Regions from separate parts of the Clostridium felsineum DSM 794 genome, predicted to be linked through region 2. Evidence: a T-box and tRNA genes for the amino acid it is inferred to sense, from the RefSeq annotation. Region 2 holds a T-box; the other holds one or more tRNA genes.

Region 1 (12,806 bases), 2.1 Mb from region 2:
AGCCAGCTTTTGATGTACTTAAGGATTATGATAAATTTAAAGAAATATTCAATGCAAATTAGTTTTCAATAGAAGAACCACTGAGAATACAAAAAACGTATCTCCAGTGGTTCTTTTGTCTTTATATGAAAAAATTATACAAAGGTATATAAATTTCCAAAAACCATCTGGCTATATAATATAAAATTCATAATACAAAATTCGATAATAGATTTAAAGTAAGAATGTTAGCGTGTTTTGTATTGTAAAAGAACTTATGTTTTATATAAAAATTGGAGAGTTAAAACTGGATGGAGGAAGCTATAAATGAAGATTAAAAGTGTTAGGGCAAGAACCTTAGTATCAGTATTACCAGTTATAGTTGTTATATTGATGATTATAATATCAGTTAGCTACTATTTTTCCAGAAATATGCTTAATAAAGAAATTGATTTGAAAATGACTAATAATATAAATCAATTAAAAGAGACAATTACAAACAAACTTGAAGGGCATCAAAGGGTAGCAGAAACCCTTGCAAGAACTATAGAGGCAGATAATTTTACTATAACTAATAAAGATTACAAAAGCTTACTTAGTAAATATTCAGAAATAAATGCTGACACTTTTGGAGTAGGTATTTGGTATGAACCTTGGAAATTTAAAAGTGATATGAAATACTTTGGACCTTATGTGTATAAAGACGGAGACAAGCTAGTTTATACAGAGGATTATATGACAGCGGATTATGATTATCCTAGTCAACCTTGGTATAAAGATAGTAAAAACAGTAAGGTGAATTGGACACCACCTTATTATGATTCTGCGACCCAAATTACTATGGCAACTGCGGCTGTTCCTTTTTATGATAAAAATAATAATTTTATAGGGGAAACTAGTGCTGATATAAATTTAAATAAGCTTCAACACATGGTAGATAGTTTAAAGATAGGCAACACAGGAAAAGCATTTTTGTTAACTAAAGAAGGCTTTTATATAACTGGAAGCAAAGATAAGATTATGAAGCAAAGCATCAAAAAGGATAGTAAATTTTCTGAAGTATCAGGAGAAATATTAAGTGGTAAAAGTGGGAGCAGCAATTATACTGATGGAAGTGATAAAAGGTTGGTATATTATACTTCTATTGGACAAACTAATTGGATCTTAGCAATAACTATATCACAATCAGAAATATACAAATCACTTAATTCACTGCTAAATATAATGATTTTGTTAAGTCTTGGTATGCTAATATTAGTTTCTGCTACTATTATAGTTTATGGTAATTATATAACAAAGAATATAGCTAAGGTTAACAACTTTTCTAAAACTATTTCTGAGGGTGATCTTACAAATACTATGAAGGTAGCATCTGAGGATGAATTAGGAGATATGACTAAAAACTTAAATACAATGGCTGAAAATCTAAAAAATGTATTTAGGAATTTTAGAGTTAATCTTGATAATATTGTAGGTACCTCAGAAGAACTTAAACAGAGTGCAGAAAAGACAGAAATGGCATCAGCAAAGGTTTCAAATAGCATGGCTGAGATATCAGAAAAGGTGGATTTGCAGGCAAGCAGTACTAGATCTATGTCAATGGGAGTTGAAGGTATAAATAAGGCAATTAAGAATATTAAAGAGAATATTTCTAAAACCTTTGAGCTTTCTGATTTTGCCTCAAGGGCAGCAGGAAATGGAGATAAGCTTATAGGTGAAGCTGTGAAACAAATAGATAAAATGGCAAAGAACGTAAACGAAAGTGTAGATAAGGTAAATATGCTAGAGGATAAGTCAAATAAAATTAATAGTATAATTGAGATCATAAATAGTATATCAGAGCAAACAGATTTATTAGCACTTAATGCTGCAATTGAAGCGGCTAGTGCAGGTGAAGCTGGACGGGGTTTTGCAGTAGTTGCAGATGAAGTTAGAAAGCTAGCAGGGGAATCTAGCAAAGCAGCAGAGGAAATAGGAATTTTAATTAGAGATATTCAACTTGAAATAAATAACACTATAGAATCCATGAAAATAGGAGCTGAAGCAGTAGATAAGGGAAGTAATTTAGTAAAGACAGCGGGAAATTCCTTCGAGGAGATTGTAAAGTCAGTAAAACAAGTATCTGATAAGATAAATGATGTAGTGAATGAAGTAGATGGAATATATAATAGTTCTAATAATATGACAAATAATGTTTCAAATATAGCAGGTGCAGCAGATTTAACCTCCGAAAACGTAAAGGGAATTGCAGAAGCTTCTGAGGAACAGTCAGCTTTAATGGAACAAATTGTTAGGGCGTCAGAAGCTTTAACTAAAATAGTTGTAGAACTTCAAGGGGAAATAAAAAGATATAAAATATAATAATAAGCCTTCTGCTTACTAAAAACAGAAGGCTTTATTTTAATTTAAAAATTCAGTAACAACTTCTCTATCATCAAAATGAATTTTTGTGTTACCGATAATTTGATAATCTTCATGACCTTTTCCTGCTATTATTAAAATATCCTCTTCCTTTAGGTTTTCAATACCGCGTTTAATTGCTTCTCTTCTATCTGTAACTTTTTCGTAGGAAGAATTTATGGATTGCATGCCTCGTTCAATATCTCTTATAATATCCTCAGGTTTCTCGTGCCTAGGATTATCGGAGGTTATTATACAGTAATCAGAAAGAATTCCAACGGCCATGCCCATAAGACCTCTTTTACTTTTATCTCTATCGCCGCCGCAGCCAAATACTGTTATAATTTTCCCGTTAGTCATTTCTCTAGCCATAATTAGTAGTTTTTCAAGCGAATCAGGAGTATGAGCATAATCTATTATAATATTTTTGTTTAAAGGATTTTTCACGGTTTCTAGTCTTCCTAAAACAGGTTTTATATGACTAGTTAATTTTAAAACCTCCTCAAATTGAAAACCTAGGCAAAGTAAACTTCCTATAGCAGCTAAAGTGTTGTAAACAGTAAACTCACCAGGTACATTTACTGTGATTTTTGAGGATAAAGCTTTATATTTAACCTCAAAGGATACGGAATTTGGACTATAGCTTATGCTTTTAGCTGTAAGATCTGCCTTAGTTAAAACTCCATAAGTGAAAAACTTACAGGTTCCTTTTGCCATAATCTCTGCAGCAATATTGTCATCAAGATTTATTACACCAACAGGACATTTTTTAAATAGCTTTATCTTTTCATTTTTATAGTTTTCCATGGTACCGTGTTCATCAAGATGGTCCTGAGAAAGGTTTGTAAATACACCTACCTTAAAGCTGCAAAAGTCAACTCTATGTTTCATTAGAGCAGAAGAGGTTACCTCCATAACAGCATTTTTAGCATCCTTGTCTATAAAGTCTCTTAATATTTGATTCAGTTCTAAAGCTTCCGGTGTAGTAGGATTAATTTTTTCTACATTTATTTCCTTATCTTTTAATTCGTAACCTAAGGTTCCTATGGTACCAGTGCTTTCACCATGAGCTTCAAGCATATCACGTATATAATGAATAACAGTAGTTTTTCCATTAGTACCAGTAACTCCAATTAAATTTAGTTCTTTAGAGGGCTCCTCATAAAATAAATTACATAGGCATGCTAAAGCTACCTTAGAATTATGGACTTTTACTAAAGTTACATTTTCTATATCATCACAAAAAGCATCATCTATTATGACTGCAGCAGCCCCATTTTGCGCAGCTTCTTTAATAAAATCATGACCATCAAAATGTGCTCCTTTAATGGAGACAAAGGCATAATTTTTTTTCACTTTTTTAGAATTGTAACTTATACCATCTATTTCTATATTAACGTCCCCTTTTATTATTTTGTAATCAAGGTTATGCAAAAGTTCTTTTAATTTCATGTGAAACCCTCCATATAAACATTCTATATACTAGTATATATTAAATTTTAACAATGAATAGTGTATAAATTGCTTGATACATTGCAAAAAATGCTATATGATTTTTTTGAGGTGTTTAAAATGGACAAGAAAAAAGGGTATCTTAATGAAGATTTTCAGCTTTTTCATTTAAAGGATAAAAAAAGTCAAAGCTTTGAATTTCATTACCATGATTTTAATAAAATAATAATATTTATATCTGGAAAGGTTACATACCTTATAGAAGGAAAAGCCTACGAGCTTAGGCCTTGGGATATTCTACTTGTAAATAATCATGATGTGCATAAACCAATTATTGATTCAAAGAAAACTTATGAGAGAATAATTATATGGGCAAACTCTGAATTTATAGAAAAACATAATTATGACAATTGTAATCTTGCTAATTGCTTTGAGGTGGCAAAGGAAAAGAGTTTTAATCTTGTAAGACTTAAAAATGAGTTTAAGGATAATATTAAGTTTATAATAAATTCCCTTGAAGAATCTATTGTGTCAGAGGAATTTGGAAGTAAACTCTTAAGTAATTCGCTTTTTATGCAGCTTATTGTTTATTTAAATAGAGTCCATTTGGCAAAATCCTATTTGAAGGATAAGGACACTTTTCAGTATGATAAACAGATTGAAAAAATATTAAAATATATTAATACTAATTTGAATAACGATCTTTCAATAGAAAATATAGCTCAAAGATTTTTTATAAGTAAATATTATCTTATGCACAAATTTAAAAAAGAAACGGGGTATACTGTGCATAACTATGTGCTTCAAAAAAGATTACTGCTTTCAAAGGATATGATAAAAGATGGAGAAACAATAACTAAAACATATCTTCAGTGTGGATTTAAGGACTATTCATCTTATTTTCGTGCTTTTAAAAAACTTTTTGGGAAATCACCAAGAGACTTTTGTAATAATATTTGAGGGAGGAAATTATGCAGAATTTTTTAAATAGGAATAAAGTAATTTTTCACCAAAATAAAATAAACGAACTTGGACCAAGATTTACAGGTAGTGAGGCTCATAAAAAATTAATAAAATACTTTGAAGAGGAACTTATAAAGCTAGATTTTCAAGTTCTTAAGGATGAACATAGCTTTGAGAAATGGGAAGCTAAAAGATGGGGACTTTCCATAAAAAATAATAGTGGACAGTTTGAAGAAGTGGAGGTAGCTTCATACTATCCTTATTCAGGAGAGACAAAAGGTGAAGCTATTGGGCAATTAGTTTATGTAAAGAACTCTAAAGATTTTAAGAAAGCAAAGGGGAAAATTGCTTTGGTGGAGGTAGCTGTACCTAAACTGCCAGCAAGATTATTTTTTAAGAAAAGATGCTGCTATCCAGAAGGAAAAGCTAAGCTGCCTAAAAAAATTGTGAATTCAGTTATAGGTTCGGTGCTTAAAGGTCCTAATTTAAAAAAAGCAGCGGAAGAAGGAGTTTTAGGGGTAGTATGCATATGGAAAAATTTATCAGAGGAAAGCATAGGAGGGCAGTATCTGCCTTTTACAACGCCTTACGGACAGTGTCCAGCTTTGTGGGTAAATGAAAGAATAGGAGAAAAGTTAAAAAGTTTAGCTGAAAATGGAGTAGAGGCAAAGTTTTTATTAGAAGCTCAAAAAGAAAAAGCAGCCAGTGAAACTATATATGCTGTGTTAAAAGGAAAAAACGAGAGAGAAACTATTATAGTAAATACACATACAGATGGACCTAATGCGGTAGAAGAGAACGGTGGTGCAGCCCTTTTAATGCTGGCAGAGTATTTCTCTAAAATACCTGTGGAGTATAGAAATAGAACTCTTGTATTTGTTTTTGTATCGGGACATTTTAGAATACCGGAATTTGGAATAAAGGGTCAAGCAACTACAAGATGGCTAGAAAACCATAAAGAGCTTTGGGATGGAAAGAAAGATAATAAAAAAGCAGTGGCAGGGGTAACAATAGAGCACCTTGGCTGTACTGGGTGGACTGATGTTGAGGGAGAGTTTAAGAAGGCAGAAGATTTAGAGCTTGAACTTGTATATACAGGAAATAAGCTTATGAATAAAATATATTTAAATTCTTTAAGTGGAAGAAGTAAGGTGAGGAGTATTACCTTAAAACCAAAGGCTAATATTTATTTTGGAGAAGGGCAGCCTTTGTACAATGCTAAAATACCTACCATATCTTTAGTTCCTGCTCCTGAATATTTGTGCTCAGTTAAAGAAAGTGGTCATATTGAAAAACTTGATATAGATTTTATGTTGGAGCAGATAGAAAGCTTTGTAAAGGTAATCGAAGAAATAGATAAAACTAAGGAAATAGGAGAAGTGGAGGAGCAGAGCTTTGGAATTTTACAGCTGATTATTAAGGAATGACAATTCAATAGAGTTATTTTGTAACGAAAAAGCTGAGTACATATTAAAGACTACGAAAAAAGTAAAAGAAGAATTTATATTGGAAAACTTTCAAATAAAAAATTAATTTTAATTTAAAAAATAATAAAAAAGTATTGACGAAAACTGTAGAAAATGATATATTTATCTCATAAAAAAAACCACGAAATTGAATATACCCTGAATTGCTCCTTCTTAAACTTTTAAGAGGGAGCAATTTGGTTTTGTTTGATATGTATTAAAAAATAAATATGTAGGCGGGAGCAAAAAATGAAAAACATTAAATTAAAAATGACAGCCATAGTAATAGGAGTAATTACAATAGTAGGTTTAACAGGATGTGCTGCCTCAAAAACAGCAGATAAGCCTGTGCCTTCGAAACAATATAACTATTCACAATTTACAAAGATAAAGGTTGGAATGACTTATGAAGAAACTAAAAAAATCCTAGGAGCAGGAAAAAAGGATTCTGATAAGCAAGGTAAAATATCATATAAGTGGAAAAATGATGATTATTCATTTATAGATGTTACATATAGTACTTCAACTAATAAGGCAATAGAGAAAATGGAATATAAGCTTGGCGATAATAAAATAAAAGTATCAAAGAATAAGTACTACAAAATAAAAGGTAAACAAAACTACGATGATATAAAAGCATTATTAGGTGGAGATGGAACTGTATCAGAAGAAAACGATACAGGAACAGGTACAACCGATAAAGAATATATTTGGGGAAATGATAGTGATGAAAATGGATACATATCAGTTTCGTTTACAAATGGATATGCATCCTTTAAATCGGGAAATTACCTTAAGTAATTAATAACATAAAAGGGGCTATTTTTATAGTCCTTTTTAAAAGGTTATAAAGCAAAATAACTTTTTTGTATAGAAAATTACAAATTTATATTGACAGCTTGCATTATATATAATATAATATTTATTGTCGGTAGCGGCTTTATAGAAATTACTGTAAGGTTAAAACTGAATATAGGGGTATGGCTCAACGGTAGAGTAGTGGTCTCCAAAACCATTGGTTCTGGGTTCAAATCCTAGTGCCCCTGCCAAATTAAAGTTTAAGCGTCTCAAGTGTTTGAGGCGTTTTTTTATTTTTTGATTTTGGATTAATGTAGAAATGATAGCATTTGTTAAAAAAAATTAAAGTAGATTTTACAAAAAAAAATTGAAATTAACAAACAAAAAAGGTATAATTTAGATAAAAATCATAAAAAGTGGATACAGATGTAAAATTGCATAAATATTTAGAAAATTTTAAAGATTGAAATAAAGTATTTTGTAATATGTATTTGGATAACCGTAAATTTATTTTATAAGGGTGGTGGGAAATTGCATAAGTTAAAAAATATAAGCTACAAAAATATACTCAGGTAAATAAAATATAAAATTAAAACTCTATTGAAATTTAATATGAGGAGAATGTAATTGTGAAAGTGGATTATAAAAATTATGATAATCAACAATTAATGTGTAGAAGACAGTTCATGATAAATAACAAACTTAATTTTATTGCAACTATAATAACTCAAACAATTTTTTCTATAGTATCTATTTCAGTATCATTTTTAATGATGATTACTATAGATGCAATAGAGTATAAAGATATTTCACGTATAAAATTAGCAGTAGTATTTATTGTTTCAATATTAGTATTATATGGTACTTTTGGATATGCACAAAAAGTTTTGAAAAATAGATATATTAAATTAGCATTATCTAATTTTAAAGATTATATTTTTAGAAAAATATTAAGTAAATCCATTAAAGAATTCGGAACAGAGTTTACAGGCAGAATTATCAATACTTTTTCTAATGATTTAAGCTCTATTGAATTACATTATGTAGATGGAACACTTCAAATCATTCAACAAACTTTAATGTTCGTTATTGCTTTGAGTGCAATGCTTTATTTAAACTTAATTTTGGCAATTTGTGTAATATTAGCTTGTGTAATACCAATAACCTTGTCATTAATATTAGGTAGACATCTTGTATTAAAAGAAAGAAAAACATCAGATGAGGGAGAGAGTTTTGTTGATCAAGTAAAGGATTTGTTGAATGGTTTTATTTTAATTAAGAGTTTTAAAGCAGAGAAAGAAGTACTTAATCTTTTTAGAAAAAAAAATTTATCACTTGAAGAAGCTAAACGAGATAGGCGTGATACAAATGATTCTGTAAGCCTTGCTAGTACATTTTCAACAATATTAGTAGTAACTATGATTTTTACTGTAGGTTCATATTTTGCTTACAAAAATATAATGTCTATTGGTGCAATAATTGCTTTTATTGAATTATCTCAGTATGCAACTGGTCCTGTTGAAAAGATTTTTCCTCTTCTAACTAACAAAAAAGCTTCTTTAACGCTTATAGAAAAAATCTCTAATGTTATAAGTGAAAAAGAAGAGAAGGATGAAAAAATATCAATTAGTAGTGTAGGTTCGTCTATCATTATGAAAGATGTATCTTTTTCTTATAATACTGAAAAAACCATATTAAAGGGAATAGATTTGAAATTTGAGAAGGGAAAAAGTTATGCCATTGTAGGAAGCAGTGGATGTGGAAAGTCTACACTGATACAGTTATTATTAGGGTATTATTATGACTATAAAGGAGAGATATTAATTGACGGAAAGCAGCTTAAAAACATTAATTTAGATAGCTTATATGATGTTATTTCAGTTATACAGCAAAATGTCTTTCTTTTTGATAGCAGTATAAAAAACAATATAACAATGTTTAAAGAATTTAGTGAGGATAAATTTAATAATGCAGTTGCTATGGCAGGATTATCGGATTTAATATCAGAAAAAGGAATTGATTACAGTAGTGGTGAAGGAGGTTCTAATCTATCAGGAGGTGAAAAACAGCGCATATCTATTGCACGTTGCCTTATTAGAGAAACTCCAGTGATAATTATGGATGAAGCAACAGCAGCTCTTGATAATAAAACATCATATGAAGTTGAAAATGCAATTCTTAATCTTAAAGGACTTACAAAAATAATAGTTACTCATAAATTTAATGAAGAAATTATGAAGAAATATGATAAGATAATAGTTCTTCGTGATGGCAATATAGCAGAAATGGGAAAATTTCAGGAATTGATGGAACAAAAAAATCACTTCTTTTCATTATATAATGTTACAAAAATTTAAAGTTGTATTTGTAAGAATTAAAAATAATATAATTACGCATTATTTAACAATTAATAATGTGATTTACAAAAAATATATTATAAGAGCATAATGAATTTTTTGAAAATTAAGAATAAACATTTACGTAAAATATTATGTTTAAAAGATTGGAGGGTAGATATTAAGGATTTTAGAATAGAAATAATAAATTTATATGGAGGATATTATGAATAAGTGTATTGGAGTAATTGGTGCAGGTGTTATGGGACGAGGTGTTTCGCAACGTTTTGCGGAGTTTGGCTATAGAGTTATCCTTGTTGATATTAATCAGGAAATCTTGGATTCTGCAGTAAATGAAATTAAAAGAAATTTAAAATTTGCAAGCATGTTTAATAAAAAAGTAAATATTGATGATGTTATGAAAAATATTAATACATCACTATCTTATGATGAGTTGAAAGATGTGGATTACATAGTTGAAAATGTACCTGAAGATGAAAAAATAAAACAAAATGTATATAAAAAATTAGAACAGATATGTAAGAAAGACTGTATATATATGGCCAATACGTCATGTATACCAATTACATTGTTAGGAGCTTTTACAAAAAGAATGGATAAAGTTATTGGTGTTCATTTTATGAATCCAGTACCATTAAAGAATTTTGCTGAGGTGATTCAAGGAAGACGTACTTCAAAAGAAACAATTGAGATCATAGGAAGCCTGCTTAAGGATATTGGAATATCAATTGAAGTAATAAATGATAGTGCAGGTTTTGTATCAAATCGACTATCACATTTGTTTATGAATGAAGCCGCGTTTTTAGTATATGAAAATGTTGCAACGCCTAAGCAGATAGATAATATTTTCAAGAAGGCTTTTGGTCATAAGATGGGTCCATTAGAAACAGCCGATTTAATTGGATTAGATACAGTTTTGGATTCTCTTAGAATATTATATGACCAATATGAAGATTCAAAATTTCGTGCTTGTCCCCTTCTAAAGCGAATGGTTAATGCTGGTGAATTAGGTAGGAAAGAAGGAAAAGGATTTTATAAATATTAAGATAGATTATTACTTAAATAGCTATATAAATTATATATTTAATATTTATTAAGGAGGCAATTAATATGGATATAAAACAAAAACTTAGAAACTTTTTTGGTAAATTTATGGATATGACAGAGGTTAATGATGATGATAATATTTTTGAAAAGGGGCTTGTTAATTCTTTGTTTGCCATGCAACTTGTAAGCTTTGTTGAAAAAGAATTTGAAGTAACTATAAATAATGATGAACTTGATCTTGAAAATTTTAAGAATATTAATTCAATTGAAAATTTACTGAATTCAAAACTTAAGAATGTGGAGGTAGATAAGTAGATGTCTGAACAAAAAATTAAATGTGTTGTTTGGGATTTGGATAATACTTTATGGAAAGGGGTTTTGTCAGAAGAAAGTATTGATGGTGTTAATAAAAATATTATTGAAATAGTAAAAGAACTGGATGAAAGAGGTATTTTACAATCAATAAGTAGTAAGAATAACTATGAGCAGGCAAAACAAAAGCTTGAAGAGTTTGGAGTATGGGAATACTTTATTTATCCACATATAAATTGGAATCCTAAATCAGAATCAATAGAAGATATTGCTAAATTAATAAATATAGGAATGGATACTTTGGCATTTGTTGATGATCAAGTATTTGAACTAGAGGAGGTTAAATATACGCACCCAGAAGTGTTGTGTATAGATTCAGCTAAAGCTAATGAAATTTTAAATATGGATAGGATGATACCTAAATATATTACTAGTGATTCTAAAAACAGACGTAAAATGTATCAAAACGATATTAAAAGAAATGGAATTGAAAAAAACTTTAGTGGTACAAAAGAAGAGTTTTTAAGTACGCTTAATATGATTTTGAGAATAAATCATGCTACCGAAAATGATTTACAAAGGGTTGAAGAACTTACGGTAAGGACACATCAACTTAATTCTACTGGATATATATATTCTTATGATGAATTGAAAAATTTTATTAAATCAGATAAGTATGATGTATTAGTTGTTCAACTTGATGATAAATTTGGTCAATATGGAAAGATAGGACTAGCTCTTATTGAGAAAAATAAAAATGTGTGGGAATTAAAATTATTATTAATGTCATGTAGAGTTATGTCAAAAGGCGTTGGAAATGTTTTATTGAATTATATTGTAAATAGAGCAAGAGAAGAAGGTGTAACGCTGAGAGCTCAATTTGTACCTACTGATCGTAATAAAATAATGTATATTACTTATAAATTTAATGGATTTAAAGAGATTAAGAAAGATGACAAAGTAAGTATATTAGAAGCAGATATGTCTTACGAAAGACCGATGGCAAAATATTTAAAATTAATGTATGAGGAGGTGGTAAAATAATGGATTTTAAATTAACCAAAGAACAAAAGGAGTATACAGAGTCAGTTATAAATTTTGCTAGACAGGATTTAAATGATAGTGAGTATTTAGAGAAATTTTCTTTTGAAATGTGGAAAAAGGTTTCTGATTTTGGTCTTTTAGGTATAACAATAAGTGAAAAGTATGGTGGATTGCAAGAAAGTTATTTAACTGCTGCATTGGTATTCGAAGCATTGGGTTATGCATGTAAAAATAATGGATTTGTATTTGTAATAAATAATCATATTTGGGTAGCACAAAATATTATTAATCTATATGCTTCTGATTTATTAAAGGACAAGTATATTCCATCAATGGTTCAAGGTGAAAAAATAGGAGCTATTGCTATAACGGAGGCCGAATTTGGTTCTGATGCACTAGGAATGAAAACAAAAGCTGTGTGTGATGGAGATAATTATATACTTAATGGTACAAAAATGTTTATTTCCAATGGACCTATTGCGGATATTTTCATAGTATTTGCGGTTACTCAAACAGAACCAGTAAAAAAGATAACAGCATTTGTTGTAGAAAAGGATTATGAGGGTGTTACTTGTGGTGCAGATATAGAAAAAATGGGACTTAATGCATGTCCGACAAGCGAAATTATATTTAATAATGTAAAAGTTCCAAAGGAAAATATTATAGGTAAGCTTAATCGCGGTTCTAATATTATGACATGTGCAATTGAGTGGGAAAGATGTTATGAGTTTGCACCACACGTTGGAGCTATGCAGCGTATAATGGAAATTTGTTTAGAGCAAGCTAAAAAAAGAAAGCAGTTTGGAAATGCAATTGAGAAATATCAAGCAGTATCTCATAAAATTGCTGAAATGCAAGTAAGAATTGAAATGGCTAAGCTTATGCTATATAAAATTGCATGGCTAAAAGATAATAATCGTACAGCTTATTTAGAAACATCTGTGTTCAAATTGTTCGTTAGTGAGAACTACATAAAAACATGTAGGGA
Region 2 (12,806 bases):
ATTTGTGCAAAAAGGCTTGAAAATGCTGGGTGTCATGTTATATATGGTCTTGTGGGTTTGAAAATTCATGGGAAGCTTTTAATTGTGGTAAGACGAGAAGGAAGTAGAATTAAAAGATATGTTCATATGGCAACAGGAAATTATAATGAGACTACAGCTAATTTTTATACGGATTTAGGGCTATTTACATCAAAGGATTCTATTACAAAGGATGTTTTATCAATTTTTAATATGCTTTCAGGATGTTCTAAAATAGTCAATTTAAATAAACTATTTTTAGCACCCATTAATATGAAAAAGAAATTTATAGATTTAATCAATGAGGAAATTATAAGTGCTAAAGAAGGTAAAAATGCTAGAATTATAGTTAAAATAAATTCACTTGAGGATAAGGAAATAATAGAAAAGCTTTATGAAGCTTCAGTGAGTGGTGTGAAAATAGATTTAATAGTAAGAGGTATATGCTGTTTAAGACCTAATTATGGTAAAATAAGCAAGAACATAAATGTTATAAGTATAGTTGGAAGATTTTTGGAACACAGTAGGATATTTTATTTTTATAATGGGAATAAGGAGAAAGTATATCTTTCAAGTGCAGATTGGATGACGAGAAATTTAGATAGGAGAATTGAGATATTATTCCCTATAGAGGATAAGAAAATAAAGTTAATTATAAAGAATCAACTTAAAATATATTTAATGGATAATGTAAATGCAAGAAGGTTAAAGAGTAATGGAACTTATGAGAAAATAAATAGTAATAATATTATTATAGATTCTCAGAAATATTTTCAAAAGTAATGATATATTAAAAAAGGAAAATGGGATTGCTTTTAGGCAATCCCATTTTTATTCAAAATAACTATATGAAAATAAAGGTTACTTTGAATTTGATGTTTTAAAGAGACATAAATTTAGTTTTTGGTATAGGATTAGGAGCTACTTTAATCAGCTGAGGTATTAATTGGAAGTTTTAAAAATGTCATCATTCCCATTGTAGGTATAATCAAACTCCCAAGTAGCTATATTGTTGCATACTATTGGATCAACTACTGGATCAGGAAGCATAGTAGAATCATATTCTGAATATGATTTTACCTCTTTAGGATCCTGATCAAAGTAATCCCTCATATGAGGAGCGTAAGTTTTACTACTATTATTCAAATTAATCCCTCCTCACAAATACTATGGAACATTTATAGTATGTCTAGAAATAATATATTAATACATTAAAATATTAATAAATAAAATATTGATTTTGCGAAATTTATGTAAAAGTTTACTTATAGTGAATACATTGTAAATAGCTGTATTAGAAATTTGTTTTATGTAAATTTAACGAACTTGATAAACAAATAACAAAAAAATAATCAATGTAGGTATTGTAAACATTTATTAATATGGTATATAATAAAAAATATACACTATTTTTATGAAATTAATAAAAAAGGGGGAACGTTTTATGAATAAGTGTACAAAAACAATGCTGTCAATAAGTGCAGCAATACTTTTAAGCATGGGAAGTTTTACAAGTATTACTCATGCAGAAACTCAAGGTAATGTTGGAGTTTCAGAGGGAATAGCGGATACAATTACAGATAAGGCTTCATTTTTTGGGGATGTAGACCCAAATACTAAGGTTACAATTGATATTGTAATGAAAATTCAAAACAAACCTGAACTTCAAAATTATATTAACAGTACAGTCACACCTAAAAGTTCTAATTATAGAAGATACTTAAGTGTAGCTGAATTCAAAAAATCGTTTGCACCCAATTTGAAGCAAATGAACACATTAACTGAGTACTTAAAAGCTTTTGGTATTAAGAGCGAAGTATATCCAGATAATTTAATTGTTACTGCTACAGGAACAGTAGACCAAATAAATAAAGCTTTTGGTGTTGAATTACAACATGCATCGTATAAAGGAAAGACATTCCGTGCAACTAAAAAGCAGCCTAAACTTCCTAAAAAGGTTGCAGAAAATATACTATGTATCTTAGGTTTAAGTAACTATTCAAGTTATACAACAAAAACTGAAAAGGTTCCAAATGATTTAAAACCTTCAAGTGCAAATGGTCCACTTTCTCTTAATCCTTCAGATTTAATAAAACATTATGATGTACAACCTCTATATGATAATGGTGCTAGTGGTAAAAATGAGAGTATAGGTATTGTTACATTAGCAGAATTTAATACAAATGATGCATATTCTTTCTGGCAGAAGGAAGGAATAAAAGCTAAACCAAATCGTATAAAAGTTACTAATGTTGACGGTGGTTCTGGCACTGATGGTGCAGATGAAACTACACTTGATGTAGAGCAATCAGGTGCATTGGCTCCAAATGCCAAAATGAATGTATACGTTGGACCAAATACAGATCCTGGTTTTGTAGATGCATTTGCTAAAGTAATTAATGAAAATAAATGTCATCAAGTATCTGCAAGTTGGGGAGAAAGTGAAGATCTTATTGAGTATACAGCATCACAAGGTCAAGAAACTCGTGAATATGCAGAAGCATTTAATCAATTATATATGCAAGCAGCCGCACAAGGAATTTCGATGTTTGCAGCAGCAGGTGACTCAGGAGCTTATGATTCACAAAGAGACACACCAGCTTCATATGAGCTTTCTGTAGATAATCCAGCTGATAGTCCATATATTACAGCAGCAGGCGGTACTACATTAGCTTGGCAGGGAACTGTAAAAGGTGTACCAGTAAAAGTAGACAATGAACGTGCATGGGGATGGGATTATTTATATCCTGCATTTGATGCTGCTGGATTATATGCTAATGGAAAATTAGAGAAATACTTTGTTGGCGGTGGTGGAGGTTTTAGTAAAGACTTCGATACCCCTGATTATCAAAAAGGTGTTTCTGGTGTAAATACTTATACAGGCGTTGAGCAGTGGACAGCTTCAAATCCTAATGGTGTACTTCTTTTAAATGTAACTAGAGATAGTGCTCCAAAGGTTGTTACAGGTAAAGGTACTGGAAGAAATGTGCCTGATATCTCAATGAATGCAGATCCTTATACAGGTTATAATATATATTATGATGGTGAAATGACTTCTATTGGTGGTACAAGCATAGTAGCTCCACAACTAGCAGGTTTATGTGCTTTAATAAACGATAATAATAATACACAGGTTGGTTTCTGGAATCCACAAATATATAAATTTGCACAAAGCAAAAATTCACCTATAACTCCACTTAGTAGTGCAGGTGTAGATAATGACAACATCTTCTATACAGGTACAAAAGGAACAATATATAATCAGGCAACTGGTTTAGGTATACCAGATGTTGCAAAGTTAACTACAAATTTTGGAAAATAGGACAAGCAGTCATAAAATTTAATGTAATATTTTAGAATTAATGCATTAAGTATGTTTAAAAACTGTTAAAAGGATAAGGTTGTTAAACTTTACTTTTTGACAGTTTTTAGTGTTTTTGTTCCAGTAAATAAAATATATTGACAAATATAAATATAAAGATTATCATTTATATTAAATAGCATATGAAAATCGATGAAAAGAAGAGTAAATTTAAAAACAGAATTAAAGAGAACTGTTGTTTGGTGGAAGTACAGTATTTATGATTAAATTGAATGGATCTTTGAGATTTGGAGTGAAAGTATATAATTTATATTATTAGTTTCAAACGTAGCCTGCGTTAAAGGATATACATTATTTTGAGGGGAGTTATGCTCCTGAAAATAGGTGGTACCGCGTGAAATATCTACGCCCTATAGAACTTTAGTTCTTTGGGGCGTTTTATTTTTTTGTGAATTTAAATTAATAGGAGGAAATTTATTATGGGTGAAAATAAAAAAGTAATATTTAGTGGAATTCAACCATCAGGTGAACTTACTATAGGAAATTATTTTGGAGCAATTAAAAACTGGGTTAAGCTTCAAGATGAATATGATTGCTATTATTGTATAGTTGATTTACATGCAATAACAGTAAAACAGGAGCCAAAAGATTTAAGAAGAAGAACACTTCAGCTTATTGCAACATATATTGCATCAGGGATAGATCCTGAGAAAAACACTATTTTTATACAATCACATGTTCCTGCACATGTTCAAGCTCAGTGGATTCTTAATTGTACATCATACGTTGGAGAACTTTCAAGAATGACACAATTTAAGGATAAATCAAAAAAATATGAGGATACTGGTATTGGAGCAGGACTTTTAAATTATCCAGTTTTAATGGCAGCAGATATATTAATTTATCAAGCTGATTTAGTTCCTGTTGGAAAAGATCAAACTCAACATATTGAGCTTACTCGCGATTTAGCTCAAAGATTTAATTCAACTTATAGTGAAACCTTTAAGATCCCTGAAGGATATATACCAACCGGTGGTGCAAAGATAATGAGTCTTCAAGAGCCTATTAAAAAGATGTCAAAGTCTTCTGATAACCCAAATAGCTTTATTTTAATAATGGATCCACCAGAGGTTATAAAAAGAAAAGTTGCTAGAGCAGTAACTGATAATATTGGAGTTGTAAAATATACCGATGATCAGCCAGGAGTAAAAAATCTTATGAATATAATGAGCTGCTGCACTGGTATGAGTACAGCAGATATAGAGAAAAAATATGAAGGTCAGGGCTATGCTAAATTTAAAGAAGATGTTGCTGAGGCACTTATCCAAGAATTAGAGCCAATTCAAAATAAGGTAAATGAACTTTTAAAGGATAAGTCATATCTTCAGGATATATGCAAAAAAGGAGCACAAAAGGCATCTTATGTAGCCAATAAAACTGTGTCTAAAATGATGAGAAAAGTTGGATTTATTTTGCCAGAAAAATAATTTTTAGCTATTAGAAAATCAAATGTAACATTTATTAATTTTCTATAGAAATTCAGTATAATTGATGATATTATTATGAGTGTACTTATAATCAACTGATTTAGTTATGTAAATAAAGTAGTATACTGAATTGGGGTGGGTGAAATGATATCTCAGAGTAAATTTTGTATTGTTGATGTTTTACAAAAAATTATAGATAAGTTGAGAGTAATAGAATATATAAAAGCAGAAGAACTTGAGATCTCTGTAATGGAAGTTCATGGTATTTTTGAAATAGGGAAAATAGGAGAAATTACTATTAATGAGTTTTCTAAAATATTGTATCTTGACAAAAATTCTGTAAATAAATTGGTTAATAATCTTGTAGATGAAAAGTTTCTTTTAAGACATATACACCCTGAAAATAAGAGACATGTAATTTTAAAACTTACAGAAAACGGACAAAAGATATATGAGAGCATTCGTGATGATTTTAATTTATACTTCAAGAAAATTTTAGGGGATGTTCCAGAAGATAACAAGGAAGATATATCAAATGACTTTAGAATTTTACTGAAATCTATGGAAGATAATAATTAATAAAACATTGTGAGAAGAAAGATTTATTTTGGGATCTTATAGGTAATAAAATAAATCTTTCTTCTTATATTTTTTTGCAATAATACTCTTAGTTATGGAAATTATATATTTAGGAGGTGATCTGTTGATAAAAATCAATGTATTTAGAGGAAAGCATAATGCACAACGTACGGCGATAGATTTTATTAAATATATAGGACCAGGATTATTAGTTACAGTTGGATTTATAGATCCAGGAAATTGGGCTTCAAATGTATCAGCAGGTGCAGATTATGGATACTCACTTTTATGGATAGTTACACTATCAACTATAATGCTTGTAGTACTTCAACACAATGCAGCACATTTAGGTATTGTTACAGGAGACTGTCTTTCAGAAGCAGTTAGTAAGCGGTTTAAACCCTGGCTTACTAATATAATATTATATAGCGCTATTATAGCCTCAATTTCTACAGCAATGGCAGAGCTTCTTGGTGGAGCAATTGCTTTAAACATGATATTTAAATTGCCCATAAAACTTGGAACACTCATTATGCTGGCATTAGTTATATGGATGCTTTTTTCTAATTCCTATAAAAAGCTTGAAAAATTGATGATTGGATTTGTTTCAATAATAGGTCTATCATTTCTATTTGAACTATTACTTATAAAAATAGATTGGAACACAGCAGTGGTAAGTTTTGTAAAGCCTACATTTCCTAAAAATTCCATGCCCATAATAATGAGTGTTCTTGGAGCTGTTGTAATGCCACATAATTTATTTCTTCATTCTGAAATAATACAAAGTAGGCAGTGGAATCTTGAAAAGGAAGAGGTTATAAAAAGGCAGCTTAGGTATGAATTCTTGGATACTATTATTTCTATGCTTATTGGATTTGCAATAAATAGTGCAATGATACTATTATCGGCAGCAACATTTTTTAAAATGAATATTAGGGTCAATGAGCTTTCAGAAGCACAATCACTTTTAAGGCCACTTTTAGGAGGTTTTTCAGCAGGCATATTTGCCATAGCACTTTTATTTGCTGGAATAGCATCAACAGTTACGGCAGGAATGGCAGGAGGAAGTATTTTTGCTGGAATATACAAGGAGCCTTATGATATAAAGGATAGTCATACTAAAGTAGGAGTTATTATAACGCTAATTTCAGCAGCTGTAGTTATATTTTTTATAAGTAATCCATTTAAGGGTCTAATATATTCTCAGATGCTTTTAAGTATTGAATTGCCAATTACCATATTTACACAAATTTATCTTACATCCTCAAAAAAGGTTATGGGCAAGTTTGTTAATTCTGTGCTAGATAAAATTTCACTAGTAATAATAGGGGTTATAGTTACATTTCTTAATTTAGCATTACTTATTAGCTATTTGTGATATATATTGGATTTAAATAAAAAGCTTTCACACTTTGACGGTAGAAAGCTTTTATTAAAAATATTTTTTATTGATTTATCATGAACTTGTGAATAACCTTTGCAACACCGGAATTTTCATTGCTATCTGTTATATAATCGGCACATTCTTTTACAGAAGGAAATGCGTTTCCCATTGCAACCCCAAGACCTGCATGTTCTATCATGGATATATCATTTCCAGCATCACCAACGGCAATGAGTTCTTCTTTTTTTAATCCGAGGTGATCAGATAAAATTTTTAGTCCCATTCCTTTGTGTATGTCCTTGGGAGAGAATTCAAGGAAAATTTCAGAACTTCTAGTAACACAATAATCATCATATATATCTTTAGGTAAAAGTTTTTCTACATTATCTAAATTATCTTTAGAATCTATCATCATTATTTTTACGACAACAGTATCCCTAGGTAACTCACTGAAATTTTTTTCTATCAATTTTATTTGATTTAAATTAACTTCTACATCTGTATAAGGATTCTTTTTAGGAGTTATACATTCATCTATACTTAACATATGTATATTTACATTGAATTTTTCGCTTAATTTATATAATCTATCTAGATCTTCGAATTTAAGTAGTTTTTTACCTAGAATTTGACCTGTTTTTGTGTTCTGCACCAAGCCACCGTTAAAAGCTATAGCATAATCATCTTCATCAACTAAATTTAATTCTTCAAGGTAGCGCTCAATTCCCTTCAAAGGTCTACCGGTAGACAAAACAACTTTATATCCTAAGCTTTTAGCCATTTTTATAGCTTCTTTGTTTTCTTCAGATATTGTTTTATCATCATTTAAAAGAGTACCATCCATATCAAGTGCAATTAATTTATACATTAGAAACCTCCAATATTAGATTCAGTTTAATTATAGCATATTATTGTGATTTACTTTAATATGTATATCAAAACAATTATATCATATTTTCTATTTATAGTTTGTTGTAAATAGTTCATCGATATATTTAATAGAACCGTGCAGTAAGGAGGATTTGATTATGTTGAAAAAAACTATATAAACTGATATAATTTATAGTTGTTATTAATATGCCTATGTAGAGGAGATTTAAGATGTCAGAGTTGGTTAGTGAAATAGAAAAAAGGCGTACGTTCGCTATAATATCCCATCCAGATGCTGGAAAAACTACACTTACTGAAAAACTTTTGTTATATGGAGGAGCAATAAGACTTGCAGGTTCTGTTAAAGCAAGAAAAGCTTCAAAACATGCAGTATCAGATTGGATGGAAATAGAAAAACAAAGAGGAATATCTGTTACGTCTTCAGTTATGCAATTTAATTATGAAGGCTACTGTATTAATATACTTGATACCCCTGGTCACCAGGATTTTAGTGAGGATACATATAGAACACTTATGGCAGCAGATAGTGCTGTTATGGTAATCGATGCAGCTAAAGGTATAGAGGCTCAAACTAAAAAATTATTTCATGTTTGTAGTCTTAGAGGAATACCTATATTTACATTTGTAAACAAGATGGATAGAGAAAGTAGAGATCCTTTTGAACTTCTTCAAGAAATAGAAACAGAACTTGGAATAAAATCATATCCTATAAACTGGCCAATAGGTGCAGGTAAAGATTTTAAAGGTGTTTATGATAGAAGAAAAAAAGCAGTTCATGTTTTTAATGGTGGAAATCATGGTCAAACAGAAGTAGAAGATGTTGAAGGTGATGTAAATGATGAGGCTTTAGCAGGACTTTTAGGTGAAGCGCTTCAAGAAAAGCTTTCAGAAGATATTGAGCTTCTTGATATAGCTGGAGATGAATTCGATATAGAAAGAGTTAGACAGGGAGAAATAACACCAGTATTTTTTGGAAGTGCACTTACAAACTTTGGTGTAGAACCATTTCTTGAGGAATTTTTAAAACTTACTACAGCACCAACACCTAGAAATTCCGATAAGGGTGAAATAAATGTATTTGATAATGAATTTTCAGCTTTTGTGTTTAAAATTCAAGCGAATATGAATAAGGCCCATAGAGATAGAATTGCCTTTATGAGAATATGTTCAGGTAAATTTGAAAAAGGTATGGAAGTAAATCATGTTCAAAAGGGAAATACTGTAAAGCTTACTCAACCACAACAATTTTTAGCTCAAGATAGAGAAATAATTGAGGAAGCTTACGCTGGAGATATCATAGGAGTTTTTGATCCAGGTATTTTTAATATAGGTGATACCTTATGTAAGAGTTCAGATAAGTTTAAATTTGAGGGAATTCCCGTTTTTGCTCCAGAACATTTTGCAAGAGTTAGAACTGTTGATACAATGAAAAGAAAGCAGTTTATTAAAGGAATAACTCAAATAGCTCAAGAAGGTGCTATTCAAGTATTTAAAGAGGTAAATATAGGAATAGAAGAGCTTATAGTTGGAGTAGTTGGTGTTCTTCAGTTTGAAGTGCTTCAATATAGACTTCAAAATGAATACAATGTTGAGATAAAGATGGATATATTACCATTTAAATATATAAGATGGATAGAAGAAGGAGATGCTGAAAATCTTACAATTACATCTGATACTAAAATAGTTAAGGATGTAAATGAAAGAAGTTTATTGTTATTCCAAAGCGAATGGTCTATAAGCTGGGCAATTCAGCACAATGAAGGTCTTGTTCTTTCGGATATAAGTAAATAAGCATATAAATTTAATAAAGAAATTAAGGATAATTTATAATTATCCTTAATTTCTTTTGTTTTTTGTAAAAAATATGCTAATGAGGAAATAAAATTTACTGAAATTAAAATATTCTATAAAAATAAGGATTTCACACTATTTTTTTTGAAAAATAAGTCGATATATTAAATGTAAAATTTGAAGTTAAATTAGTAATAAAAAATAATTTTGAATGTTGATAGGGTGAAAATAATGGAAAAAGGACATAGGATATTTGTACATATTTTATTAGTAGTTTATATTATAGTATATTTTATTTCGGCAATTTTTCAATCTAATTTATTTGGTGATATATTATCTCCGATAGGAACTTTAATTTCATTTTTTATATTAATATATGTTTATAAAAAATCAGAAAGATCAAGGAACGTTTGGTTTATTTTATCTTTAGCATCGTTAATTTGGGCATTATCAGATATAGCATGGGGAGTTTGTGAATTATTACTTGGAATCAATCCGGAAAATATTAGTTTATTTAATTTTCTTTATTTAGGGACTAATATAGGTATATTAGTTGCAGCAGTTATATATATGAAGAAGTTTGTTAAGGGTATAAATTTAGTTCAGCTTATTATTGATGTTTTTGCAATAACGATAAGTTGTTTTGTTATATTTTGGTTTTTGTTTTTACACAGAAGCCTATCTATATTTATAGAAAATATAGATAATATAACTGAGTTTATATACATTATTACAGATTTTTTAATTATTAATTGTATTGTAGTCGGTTTGTTTTCTTTACGTAGAGGTAGATTAATTAAAGGCATATATATTACTATTTTAGGATCAGCAATGTATGCTATTGTTGATTTGATTTACGTGTATCAGTATTTTTATAATTCATATGTTCCAAATTCTATAACAGATTTTATGTATGCCATGTCCTTAATGATTATTTCATTTGGTGGATTAAATGTTTTAAAATACAATACCTCCGAATGGGCAGATAAGTTTTATTCTGAAGTTAAAAATGTTGGAAGTACCAAAAAGGGTTTAGTTTTATTATTCACTATTCCAATAAGTATAATATTTGGTGACTTCAATTTTGAAAAAATAGTAATGCTGATCTTTATTTATGTAGTTTATGAAGTATTAAGTAATTATGTACAAAAAGCTATAAATAATGAAAAGCTCTTTACCGATGAGAAAAACATGAATTTAATCTTAGAGGAAAAAATTGAGGAACGCACAAAGGAACTTTTGCAAAAAAATGAACAATTAGAATATATATCCAACCATGATTTTGTTACAAATATTTATAATAGAAGATATTTAAATGAATATTTAGATTATATTATAAATGATAAAAAAACAAATCAGCAAATAACTATATTTTATATTGATGTAGATAGATTTAAGACCATAAACGATATATATGGTCATGATATAGGTGATTATATATTAATTGAAATATCTAAAAGATTAGAAGAGGGAATTCATAAAAAGGGTATTTTAGCGAGGTTAGGTGGAGATGAATTTGTAATTGCACTAGAGGGAGAGATTAGTAGACCTGATATCGAAAAACTTGCCAAGGATATTAGTAGTACTTGTAATAAAAGTGTTTATGTAGATAGCTATGAATTTAATATGACGCTTAGTATAGGAATTTCAGTATTTCCAGACGATGCATTATCTAGAAATGTTCTTTTGAAAAATGCAGATATAGCAATGTATGATGCAAAGTCTAAAGGGAAAAATACTTACTCGTTTTTTAATTCGTATATGAGTAATGCAATTGTTGAAAAAAATGAAATTGAGATACTTCTAAAAAATGCAAATTACAATAAAGAATTTGAACTATACTATCAACCACAAGTAGATATAAAACAAAATAAGTTGATTGGTATGGAGGCACTTATTAGATGGAATTCTCCTGTAAAAGGAAACATTCCACCAAACAAGTTTATCAGAATAGCAGAAGAAATTGGTTGTATTGAACAAATAAGTGATTGGGTTATGAATACTGCAGCAAGACAAATTGGAATATGGAATAAAAAATTTGGAATGGAGTTAAAAATGTCTATTAATATTTCGCCTAATCAACTTAGTAGTGTAAAGTTTGCTAGTAAGATAAATAAAATAATAACAAAATATGGACTTCAACCTAGTTGGATTGATATAGAAATCACAGAAAATATTGCAATGAAGGGTGAAATAGTTTTAGAAGAGATATTCTCTATGTTAAACAATATGGGAGTATCAATTTCAATAGATGATTTTGGAACAGGATATTCTTCTTTAAGTTATATACAGCAATTTTCATTTGAACGTTTAAAGATTGCAAAAGAATTAATTGATAATATTACGGATGATTTGAATAAGCGTTATATTGTAAAAGCAATAGAAATGTTATCTGAAGGACTTAATATTTTAACAATAGCTGAGGGAGTAGAAACAAAAGAACAACTCAAAATAATAAAAGAACTTGGATGTGATCAGGTTCAAGGATATGTATTTAGTAGACCTATTACAGCATACATGTTTGAAGAAAAATTCCTTTCTGGAAAAAATAATGAATTTAGTTAAAAAATATTATAAATATAATAAAATTCTAACATTAATAATTTAAAATATATAGTGTTAGAATTTTTTTATTTATATGTATTTAAAGATTTTTAGCTTAAATTGGAAACATCTATTTCGTCAAAAGAATTGATTATTATATCAGCTTTAGATAAATCCTGATTGCCTGAGTTTGTATTTCTAAAACCGATACATTTCATTTCAGCATTTTTGGCAGCTAATACTCCATTGTGAGAATCTTCTATGACAATACATTCTTCAGGTAAAACGTCCAGTTTATCAGCAGCATATAGAAATATATCTGGGTTTGGTTTGCTCTTTTTAACATAGTCGCCAGTAACTATTTCATTAAAATATTCTTTTAATTTTAGAGTATCTAATATATAGCTTATAACCTTAATTGGAGATGAAGAGGCTAATGCAATTTTAAAATTATTCTTCTTTAGGGTATTTAGAAGTTCAGGTATATAATAAATAGGCTCTATGTTGTGTTTTGAAGACAGAAAATCAAAAAAACCATTTCTATCGATTTCGATAAGAGTTTCTACTGAGTAATCCAAGTTAAAACGTTTTTTTATAATACCCCACATGTATGTTGAGGTGGTTCCAATAAATTTAGAGTATTCATAAGTACTCATACTAACATTAAGAGTTTTAAATAATTTTAGTAAATATTCAAGGTGAAGGGGTTCACTATCTATAATAACTCCATCCATATCAAAAATAACTGCTTTTATCATAAAATTATCTCCTTTGAATAATAAATTAAGGG

The links. A T-box is a leader RNA that pairs with one kind of tRNA and senses whether it is charged. The one in region 2 lies ahead of trpS (tryptophan--tRNA ligase), so its partner is inferred to be a tRNA-Trp.
Region 1: it has a tRNA-Trp gene. The T-box ahead of trpS (tryptophan--tRNA ligase) is inferred to sense a tRNA for this amino acid. The anticodon was not compared.

The regions. Positions count from the first base shown of each region.
Region 1 is NZ_CP096980.1:1,159,982-1,172,787, forward strand. It holds gene CLFE_RS05580 (tetratricopeptide repeat protein) at 1-62, shown strand, start outside; gene CLFE_RS05585 (methyl-accepting chemotaxis protein) at 307-2,340, shown strand; gene CLFE_RS05590 (UDP-N-acetylmuramoyl-L-alanyl-D-glutamate--2,6-diaminopimelate ligase) at 2,380-3,831, opposite strand; gene CLFE_RS05595 (AraC family transcriptional regulator) at 3,952-4,791, shown strand; gene CLFE_RS05600 (zinc-binding metallopeptidase family protein) at 4,803-6,221, shown strand; gene CLFE_RS05605 (hypothetical protein) at 6,510-7,061, shown strand; tRNA gene CLFE_RS05610 (tRNA-Trp) at 7,235-7,309, shown strand; gene CLFE_RS05615 (ABC transporter ATP-binding protein) at 7,688-9,415, shown strand; gene CLFE_RS05620 (3-hydroxyacyl-CoA dehydrogenase family protein) at 9,621-10,460, shown strand; gene CLFE_RS05625 (acyl carrier protein) at 10,526-10,777, shown strand; gene CLFE_RS05630 (HAD-IIIC family phosphatase) at 10,778-11,818, shown strand; gene CLFE_RS05635 (acyl-CoA dehydrogenase family protein) at 11,818-12,806, shown strand, end outside.
Region 2 is NZ_CP096980.1:3,986,317-3,999,122, reverse strand. It holds gene ppk1 (polyphosphate kinase 1) at 1-801, shown strand, start outside; gene CLFE_RS18675 (hypothetical protein) at 961-1,164, opposite strand; gene CLFE_RS18670 (S53 family peptidase) at 1,463-3,340, shown strand; T-box leader at 3,524-3,756, shown strand; gene trpS (tryptophan--tRNA ligase) at 3,820-4,827, shown strand; gene CLFE_RS18660 (MarR family winged helix-turn-helix transcriptional regulator) at 4,972-5,406, shown strand; gene CLFE_RS18655 (Nramp family divalent metal transporter) at 5,531-6,784, shown strand; gene CLFE_RS18650 (Cof-type HAD-IIB family hydrolase) at 6,852-7,658, opposite strand; gene CLFE_RS18645 (peptide chain release factor 3) at 7,892-9,472, shown strand; gene CLFE_RS18640 (EAL domain-containing protein) at 9,704-12,037, shown strand; gene CLFE_RS18635 (HAD family hydrolase) at 12,127-12,774, opposite strand.